One region of the Allobosea sp. GW822-FHT03F07 genome, then DNA from elsewhere that is predicted to be linked to it. Evidence: riboswitches for the same ligand, from Rfam matches in the RefSeq annotation. Region 1 holds a riboswitch; each other region holds the start of a gene.
What was found. A riboswitch is a leader RNA that binds a small molecule or an ion and turns the genes downstream of it on or off. The one in region 1 is predicted to bind thiamine pyrophosphate.
Positions count from the first base shown of each region.

Region 2: it holds a riboswitch for thiamine pyrophosphate, as region 1 does, so the genes downstream of both, thiC (phosphomethylpyrimidine synthase ThiC) here and AC1RMY_RS00995 (LuxE/PaaK family acyltransferase) in region 1, are expected to answer to the same signal.
Region 3: it holds a riboswitch for thiamine pyrophosphate, as region 1 does, so the genes downstream of both, thiO (glycine oxidase ThiO) here and AC1RMY_RS00995 (LuxE/PaaK family acyltransferase) in region 1, are expected to answer to the same signal.

Region 1 covers NZ_JBXAND010000001.1:193,601-196,851, reverse strand. The annotation lists gene AC1RMY_RS01000 (acyl-CoA reductase) at 1-559, opposite strand, end outside; gene AC1RMY_RS00995 (LuxE/PaaK family acyltransferase) at 564-1,640, opposite strand; TPP riboswitch at 1,741-1,869, opposite strand; gene AC1RMY_RS00990 (hypothetical protein) at 2,064-2,336, shown strand; gene AC1RMY_RS00985 (DUF2161 domain-containing phosphodiesterase) at 2,467-3,159, opposite strand.
Region 2 covers NZ_JBXAND010000004.1:271,253-274,503, forward strand. The annotation lists gene AC1RMY_RS15075 (OmpA family protein) at 1-343, shown strand, start outside; gene AC1RMY_RS15080 (hypothetical protein) at 478-777, shown strand; gene AC1RMY_RS15085 (hypothetical protein) at 862-1,059, shown strand; TPP riboswitch at 1,096-1,199, shown strand; gene thiC (phosphomethylpyrimidine synthase ThiC) at 1,276-3,168, shown strand; gene AC1RMY_RS15095 (hydroxyethylthiazole kinase) at 3,165-3,251, shown strand, end outside.
Region 3 covers NZ_JBXAND010000006.1:194,163-197,413, forward strand. The annotation lists gene AC1RMY_RS18405 (thiazole synthase) at 1-456, opposite strand, end outside; gene thiS (sulfur carrier protein ThiS) at 473-670, opposite strand; gene thiO (glycine oxidase ThiO) at 654-1,688, opposite strand; TPP riboswitch at 1,735-1,835, opposite strand; gene AC1RMY_RS18420 (mandelate racemase/muconate lactonizing enzyme family protein) at 2,042-3,160, opposite strand.

The DNA.
Region 1 (3,251 bases):
GCTCGGCGCTCGCGACCTTGCCGACGCTGCCGGCCTTGACGAGAAGCCCGGAAATCAGGCTCCAGAGCGGCAGGCCGGGCACGTTGCCGGCCCAGATATGCAGCAGCAGTTCTGGCCCGTAGGCGCGCGCGAACCCACCCTTCATCGCCGGCTGGAAGGCGTCGAGAATGCCCGGATTGGCGAAATCCTCCGCCAGGAAGCGCTGGAGCTGCGGCGCTCGAAATGTCCGCAGATAGCCCGACAATCCCAGCCGCACCGTCTCCCGGTCATAGCCGGTGACGACCGGCAGCACCGCTTCCGCCTTGCGCCGCCAGGGATCGTCGCGATCAAGCAGCCGCGCCACCGCCTTGTCGATGGTCGCGACGATGCCCGCAGTGGGCAGCGTCTTGAGATAGGCGCGTGCATTCTCCCGCACACGGGCCGCCAGCGCGACGCTCTGCGCTTCCGTCAGCAGGGGCATGCGGACCTCGACCGCCTCGCCCCAAGCTGAAAAGCTCACAGGCCGCCATTCGACCTCGTCGGTCGACAGCCCCGGCAGATGCCCGGCGTACTCGATCACGATGTCAGCCTCGCGCCGCCTTGAGGAATTCCTCGACGGCGAGCGAACAGCCCTTGGAATCGGCGCCATCGACCCGGCCGAAGAGCTTGAAGCCGCCCTCGACGATGACCCCGGCATCCTCGGTCAGGATCGCCGAGACGCAGTTGAAATGGGCGAGGTCGTGATGCACCAGCACGCCGGTCGCCCCCTCCGGCAGGTCGCGCCCGCTCACCGGGTCGACCACACGGCTGCGGATCCAGTGCGGCCCCGATTTCACCGGCGGGCAGATCGCATTGCCGTCATCGTAGACCTGCGTGCTGAGTTCGGTCATGCCGTACATGTTGATGCAGAGACTACGCGGCAGGCCGAATCTCGCGGATAGCGCATCGTAGAATGCATCCGCGCCCATCTCGCGCGACTGGCCCTTGAAGCCGCCGGTGTCGAGAATGCGGCTGCCCTGCGGCAGCACGAAGCGCTTGCCCGCCTCCGCCAGCGCGTCGAGCAGATGCACGAAGCTCCAGCTCGCCCCGAGCAGTGCATAGGGCTGCCCCGAAGCCTGCGCCCGCTCCAGCGCCGCGATCGTCCGGGCAAGGTCGATCCCGCCCGAACCGATCAGATACTCGCTCGCAGGCAGGCCGCATTCGCTCTTCGCCAGGGCAAGGTAATGCGCCAGCGACGAGTTCGGCATCGCCTCCTCGTCGGGGAACAGGATGCCCATCTCGATGCGGTCGAGCCCTCGCATGAAGCGCTGGCGGAAATTCACCAGCATCGAGCGATCATAGACTGCGAGCGTCGGGTGGAAGCTCTTGCCTCTCACGCCCTGCGTCGTGCCGCTGGTCATGAAGACCCGCTCCGCCGCCTCGGGCGGACAGCAGCTCAGCGCCAGGTCCTTGAAGGCGGTGATCGGCACGGCCGGAATGTCGCGCCAGTTGCGCACGGTCAGCGTGGTGCGCCCGCGCTGGATGGCGAAGCGGCGATAGGGCTGGTTGTGCGCGAACTGATAGCCGAAGACGGCCAGCGCTATGCGCTCGAACGCGGCTTCATCAGCCTCGCCCCGGTCGATGAAGGCGAGCAACGCCTCGATGATCTCAGCTTCCGTCACTTCCAGCCGCGCCTTCCCGCGAGGCCCATCACGCAAGGCGGGATGCCTTGCACGGGGGCCGAGATCCGGCCTCTGGCGCGAGTTTGGAAAAGGGGCGGCGATCCACCCGATGTCCCGCATCCCTACGCCGGTATGAGCCGGATCAGGTTCGGAGGGTCACCGCGTTGTCCGGGCTTGGCCCGAACCGGCGGAATCTCAGCCTCCTAGCGAGGCCCCCCTGGGAACAGTCGGCACCATGACGGCGCGCCTGTCATGATGTCAAGAATGCGCTATTCTGGTCGCGGTGCCGGAAACCTTCACGGCGCGCGGCGCGTTGTCACGTCGAGCGCGCGGGAAGCGGGTTCCGGCACATCACCGAGGATCGACAGGCCTCGGCTGCGTCATGCGTCTGGCAGGCAAGCGAAGGCTCCAAGGAGATCCCGCATGAACCCCACGCGCAAGAACCCTGCACTCGAGATCGAGGAACAGGGCCGCCGCCTCGCCGAGGCGGAAGGCCCAGCCGCCCTTCATCAGGTCAGCCTGCGGACGAATATCCACGACGAAGGCAGCGATGCCAACGACACGGAGGACGGGCTGACTGAATCGGAGGAAGCGGTACGACACGCGGCCGAGGATATCCCTACGGGGCAGCGCCCGGAAGGACCGATCGAGAGCGTGCCGGTCTTCGACAGGGGCTCGTTGCCGCCCAGGATCTGAAACCTCCGCGCTCCGAAATGCCCGGTGTCGGAGAGCGGCGGGCGCGTTCTCTGGGCGAGCGTGCGCTCGGCATACCCGATTGCCGGGTTGTCGCCATATCCCTTTGGCTGGAGGCCATGGCCACGCTGTCCTAACCGTCCAGCACGGGGCCCGCTTCCGAAACGGCCATTGGCAGTGCCGGCTGCCATGCTGCCAGAGCGCCGCGCCCCGTCTCGGTCAGCGCGTAGACGCCGCGCCCGGATCGCTCGAACCAGCCATAGACGTTCCGGTGCAGTATCTTCTGCGCATCGGGGCAGGTCGGCTTGAGGTCGCGCGGACGTTGCGGCGCCGCAGTCATCGCCGCGGCGCAGGCGAGCGCCTGCTGGCGATAGGCCGTCATGATCGGCCGGCGCGTCCCGCCGCCCGCGACCGGATCGCCCTGACGTCGCTTGTGTTCGTCGACGAGCCGGGACCGGCGCCGGGGATCCTTGCGCGGCGTTGGCGTCACAGGCGAGACCAACACCTCGACCTGCCCGGATGCCGTCACGCCCAGCAAACCGAAGCCCAGGCGCCGGCAGAGATTGCGATAGCGCGGATCGCTTTCCCTGCCCTTGCCCTTGGCGGAAAGCGCCGCCGCCAGCCAGATTTCATCGCCGAGGCTCATGCGGTCGACGCCCTGCAGGACCAGTTCGAGGTTGAAGCTCATCTTCAACTCGCCGATCACCACCACGGACGGATCATCGGGCCGCAAGCCCACGAGGTCGCAATGCCCCACCTCGCCCTTCACGCTGTAGCCGAGGCTCTCGAGGAAGCGCTTGACGGGGAGATAGAGCGACGTTTCCACGGGACACCTCGGGCCGGCCAATGCCCATTATGCCGCGACAGACGTTTCCGAGAGGCAAACGCCGCCGGACCCGCCTGCGCCCGCAGAATCGG
Region 2 (3,251 bases), on a different contig from region 1:
CGAGACGGGCTCCTGGGATGTCGCGCCGGGCCAGGCGCAGCGGCTTTCGGTGATCGCGGAATCGATCCGCAGGGCGTTGCAGCGCTCGCCCAACGAGGTCTTCCTCGTCGAGGGCCATACCGATGCCGTGGGCTCCGACATCGACAACCTCTCGCTGTCGGACCGGCGGGCCCAGTCGGTCGCGGAGATCCTGACCAAGGATTTCGGCGTGCCGCCCGAGAACCTGACGACGCAGGGCTATGGCGAGCAGTATCTCAAGGTCGCGAGCCAGGAGGCCGAGCGCCAGAACCGGCGCGTCACGCTCCGGCGCATCACGCCGCTGCTGGCGGGGCAGGGCGGCTGATCGGCAACGCTCATTCGGGACACGGAAAGGCCGCCGCGAGGCGGCCTTTTTCATGCCTGCGGAACTTCTGAGCGGTTCCCCTTGTTGTCCTCGCAAAGGCCCGCTGGAGGCCGTTCAACGGAACGCAGGGAGTTATGTCGATGCAGTTTCGCAGTAGCTTCTCGGCCGGACTGATCCTCGCCGCCGCAACCGTCGCTCCGCTCGCGGCCAGCGCCCAGACCATGGTGCTCGCGCCGCTGCCGCCGCCGCGACCGTTCGACCTTGCGGTCGCAAGCACCGCGCCCGCGCTCGATCCCACTGCTGCGCTGCGCAGCAGCGTCGCGGTGCGGGACAGCGTCGATCGGCGTCAGCATGCTGCGGTCATGACACCGCTGGATCGTGACGTGCCGATGCCGCGCGCGGTCCCGTCGATCATGGCTCCCGCACGCCCCTGAGAGGGCGCCCGAAGCGACCCTCGAATGCGGCGATTCACGATCGCTCAATATCCTGCGCCTATGGCTGGCGCAGGAGGCGCCTTCATGAGTGATTCCCTCGCCATCGCGCAGAGCTTCGCGGCCATGCAGGCCGGCGCCACGCAGCAGGCCTTGCAGACCGAAATGCTGCGCCAGCAGACGCAGGCCGATCAGGCCGTCGTCGCCCTGCTTCAGCAGAGCGCCGAGCAGATGCAGGCCGTCCTGCCGGCCGGGCAGGGCCAATCGGTCGACATCACCGCCTGAGGCGGTTGCGTATCCTTCTTCATCCGCCTAACCTCGATTTGTTCCGAGGGGTGCTCGCAAGAGCTGAGATGGCCTGATGGCCGAACCCATCGAACCTGATCCGGGTCATACCGGCGGAGGGACTGGAACGCGGCGCGGCCCGACTGCGCCCGCATCACAGCGCTTGAACCGCTTCGACGCCGGATCTCCTGACCCCTTGACCAAGGCGGAGATCCCATGAACACCCACACCAAGCCCCCCAAACACAATGCCGAGGCCGCGCGCAATTTCGGCGCGCCGACCGGCGTCACCACCGGGCCGATCATCGGCTCGCGCAAGATCTATGTGCCCGCGCCGCAGGATGTCTCGATCAAGGTGCCGTTCCGGGAGGTCGTGCTGACGACGGACGCCGAGCCGCCGGTGCGCATCTACGATCCCTCCGGCCCCTATACCGAGACCGATGCGAAGGTCGACCTGAATGCCGGCCTGCCTCAGCTCCGGCGAGACTGGCTTGAGGCGCGCGGCTTCGATGTCGTGCCGGGGCGCGCGGTGACGGCAGCCGACAACGGCAACATCTCGCCCGATCATCTCGTGCCGGCCTGTCCGGCCGAGCGCCCCGTCCGGCAGGCGAAGCCGGGCCAGATGACGACGCAGTATGAGTTCGCGCGCGCCGGCATCGTCACGCCCGAGATGATCTATGTCGCCCATCGCGAGAATCTCGGTCGCGCCGCGATGCTGGAAGGCGCGAAGGAGCGCCATGCCGATGGCGAGAGCTTCGGCGCCAGCGTGCCGGACTTCGTCACGCCGGAATTCGTCCGGGACGAAATCGCGCGCGGCCGCGCCATCATCCCCGCCAACATCAACCACCCGGAATTGGAGCCGATGGCGATCGGCCGCAATTTCCTGGTCAAGATCAACGCCAATATCGGCAACTCCGCCGTGACCTCGGGCGCGGCCGAGGAGGTCGAGAAGCTGGTCTGGGCGATCCGCTGGGGCGCCGATACGGTCATGGACCTCTCGACCGGCCGTAACATCCACAACATCCGCTCCTGGATCCTGCGCAACTCGCCGGTGCCGATCGGCACCGTACCGATCTATCAGGCGCTGGAAAAAGTCGGCGGCGATCCGATCAAGCTCGACTGGGAGGTGTTCAAGGACACCCTCATCGAGCAGGCCGAGCAGGGCGTCGACTATTTCACCATCCATGCCGGCGTGCGCCTGCCCTACGTCCCGCTGACGGCCAGCCGCGTCACCGGCATCGTCTCGCGCGGCGGCTCGATCATGGCGCGCTGGTGCCTGGCGCATCACCGCGAGAGCTTCCTTTACGAGCGCTTCGACGAGATCTGCGAGATCATGCGCCGCTACGACGTCTCGTTCTCGCTCGGCGACGGCCTGCGTCCGGGCTCTATCGCCGACGCCAATGACCGCGCCCAGTTCGCCGAGCTGGAGACCCTGGGGGAGCTGACCAAGATCGCCTGGGACAAGGGCTGCCAAGTGATGATCGAGGGCCCCGGCCATGTGCCGATGCACAAGATCAAGGAGAACATGGACAAGCAGCTCAGGGAGTGTGGGGAAGCGCCGTTCTACACGCTTGGCCCGCTGACGACCGATATCGCGCCGGGCTATGACCACATCACCTCCGGCATCGGGGCTGCGATGATCGGCTGGTATGGCTGCGCCATGCTCTGCTACGTCACGCCGAAGGAGCATCTGGGTCTCCCTGACCGCGACGACGTCAAGACCGGCGTCATCACCTACCGGATCGCGGCCCATGCCGCCGATCTCGCCAAGGGCCACCCGGCCGCGAAGATCAGGGACGATGCGCTCTCCCGCGCCCGTTTCGACTTCCGCTGGGAGGACCAGTTCAACCTGGCGCTCGACCCCGACACGGCGCGCGCGTTCCATGACGAGACGCTGCCGAAGGATGCCCACAAGGTCGCGCATTTCTGCTCGATGTGCGGGCCGAAATTCTGCTCGATGAAGATCACACAGGATCTGCGGGCCGAGGTGCTGGCGATGAGCGACAACGAACGCGCCAATCTCGAAGCTCTCGCTTCCGAAGGCATGGCGGCGAAGTCGAAGGAATTTCTCGACAAGGGCGGCAGCATCTATCTACCTGCGGCGGAATGAACGCCTTTCAGCAGAATCTCGACGCCGCGACGGTCGCAGGCGTCCTCGCGCGGGTGGCCGAGCGCCGCCCGCGCATCCATTGC
Region 3 (3,251 bases), on a different contig from region 1:
CCAGGGCATCAGCACCTCGCAGCCGGCATCGAGCAGGCGCCCGCCGACGACGATGTCCTCGGTCGTGTAGGGAAAGACCTGGAAGCCGTCCTCGCTCAGGATGCGGGCCGCCTCGATCAGTCCGACCACGTCGGGCTGCAGCGTGTCGTCGTCGCCGATGACCTCGAGCTTGATCCATTCCGTGCCGAAGACCTCGCGTGCCATATGGGCGGTGGTGACGGCCTCCTTGACCGTATGGCAGCCGGCCGTGTTGGGCAGGACGCGCACGCCGAGCTCGCGGATCAGTGACCAGAAGGCCTGGCCGGCGCCGCCCTCCCCGGCTTCCCGCCTCAGCGAAACGGTGACGACCTCGACGCCGGAGCGCCTGACCGCCTCGGCGAGGATCGAGGGCGACGGGTATTGCGCCGTGCCGAGGAAGAGCCGGCTCTGCGGCTCGAAGCTGTAAAAGTCTTTCATCTGAGGCCTTTGCATCTCAGCCGCCCTGCATCGGGGCGAGCACCTCGATGCGGTCGCCCTCGGTCAGCCTGACGGCCTCGCGCTTACGGGCGGCGACGAAGTCCCCGTTCACGGCGGTGGCGACGACCTTGCCGGCATAGCCGAGTTCGGCCAGCGCCTCGGCGAGCGTAGTGGCCACGACCTCCTGCGGTTGCCCGTTAAGCAGCAGCGTCATGCAACATCTCCGGAATGGCGGCCGGGTCGAGCACGGCATCAGCCGCCAGCCGCGCCATGGCAGGGCTGAGCAGGAAGCCGTGACGATAGAAGCCGTTGACGTGAAGGACCCGAGCTCGGCGTGTCAGCCGCGGCAGGTTGTCGGGAAAGGCCGGGCGGGCATCGACGCCGATCTCGACCACCTCGGCCTCGCCGAAGGCGGGGTGCAGCGCATAGGCCGCGCCGAGCAGTTCCAGCATCGAGCGGGCAGAGATGCGGCCGCGATCGCTGCTCTCGATCATGGTCGCGCCCACCATGAAGAGCCCTCCCGCGCGCGGCACGACATAGAGCGGGATGCGCGGGTGGAGCAGGCGCACAGGGCGCGACAATGTGATATCGCGGCTCCGCAGCAGCAGCATCTCACCCTTGACGCCGCGCAGATCGGGCAACGCATCGCGGGCCGACAAGCCGCGACAGTCGAGGACCGTATCGGCGGCGATGTCAGAGGCTTCCACCTCGCTACCGAAATGGATGCGACCGCCCAGGGCCTCGACCTTCGCGGCAAGGCCTGCGAGCGCCAATCGCGGATCGAGATGGGCCTCCCCTTCGAAGAACAGGCCCTTGGCGAAGCGTCCGGCGAGATCAGGTTCGAGTGCCGCGATCCCCTCGCCGTCGATCTCCGCGAAATGCGAAGTGCGCAGGCCGAAGCGGCGCAGTTCGCTGCGATCCCGGCTCGGGGCCAAAACGAGCGTGCCCTTGCGGACAACGCCGTCGACATGGCGCTGCCACCAAGCTGCAGCCTCCTGTCCGAGCCGGATCACAGGTTCCTCTGCGCTTTCGCCCTCGCACCAGGGTGCGAGCATGCCGCCGGCATGCCAGGAACAGGCCCGCTCGCCGGCGAAGGCGCCGCGCTCATGGATATCGACCGAGGCGCCGCGTTCGAGCAATTCGACCGCGCAGGCGAGGCCGACGACGCCCGCACCGACGATGCCGACATGGACTTGCTCGCCTTGCCGTGGATGGGTCGAAAGCTGAGTCATGCCATTCCCATTCGCCCGGGAAGGCAACGGCCATGGCAGAGCGAGCGACGAGCCGATGACCGTTCCCTTCGCCGGCATTACCCGGATCAGGTTCGATGGGTTGGTGCGTCAGCACCTCTCAGCCTCGCGGCACCCCAACGGATCGACGAAGTTTAGGCGGTCCCGGCGGCAGGAGCAAGGCGGCGAGGCTTCAACACGCCGGTCATCCCGGGCGACGGCAGGGAGACCCGGGATTCATGCCTGAACCCTTCCGGTGAATGCACCGGCATGGATCCCGGATCTCCGCTTCGCTGCGTCCGGGATGACCCGCGCCTTTTCGCCAATGCCACTCCCTTGAAGAATGGCCGCGCAGGTCAACCCAGCGGCTTGGCGAAGCGGGCGAAGGCATCAGCCGTGGGCGTGGTACCGGCGCCGGGCTTCTGCGGTTTCAGGAAACAGCCGTCGACGACATCGGCCGGCTCCTCGAAGGCGTCCTTGATCCAGGGGATGTATTCGAGGACCGGCGTCGCCTGATGCCAATAGGCGAGATGGACATGGACCTGGCTCATCTCGCCGGCATGGGGCGCGACCGGCAGGCGGTTCGCCAGCGCAAGATCCGCGACCTGGATATACTCGGTGATGCCGCCGAGCCGGGTCACGTCGGGTTGGACGAAGTCGATCGCGTCGGCGGCGATGAAGGAGCGGAAGGCGTCGAGCGAGTAGAGCTGCTCGCCGAGCGCGACCGGGATCGAGGTCGAGCGCGCCAGCGCCGCATGCGAGCCGACATCGTCATACCAGAGCGGCTCCTCGAACCAGAAGATGTCGAGCGGCTCGGCCCGGGCGCAAAAGCGCCTGCAGGTCGGCAGGTCCCATTTGCCGTTCCCGTCGATGGCGAGCGCGACATGGGAGCCGACGGCGTGCCTGACAGCCTCGAGCCGGCCGATATCGATCCCGGGATCGGCATGGCCGACCTTGACCTTGATGCGGTGGAAGCCGTCGCGCTCGACCGCCTTCCGGCAGCCGTCGACGAGCTGGTCCTTCGGGATCGAAAGCCAGCCGATATCGGTGTTGTAGGCCTCGAGCCGAGGCTTGCTGGCACCGCCGAGCAGATGCCAGAGCGGCACGCCGGCCTTCTTCGCCTTGAGATCCCAGAGCGCGACATCGACGGCAGCGAGCGCGAGCTGGGTGATGCCGGCGCGGCCGACCCATTGCAGCGCCGGGTGGCGGGCGAGCTTGAGCCAGAGGCGATTCGTCTCGGCGGCGTCCTCGCCGATCAGCAGCGGCGCATAGCAGTCGCGGATGCAGGCGGTGATCAGCCGATCGGAGGGCAGATCGGCATGGGTGCCGGTGAAGCCGTAGCCTTCGAGCCCGTCCTCGGTGACGATCTTCGTGCCGACCACGCCCCAATGGCTGATGCGATGGGTCGAATCCGCGATCGAACCGCCCGTCACGGGAATATGCAGGATGAAGGGTTCGATACTGGCGATGCGCATGCTGGTCCTCCCGGCCTCTCCTCGCAGTCCGGAATCGGCCGCGGCGGCTTGTTGTCGAAAGTTCGACCACAGGATGCATGCGGCAGCAACG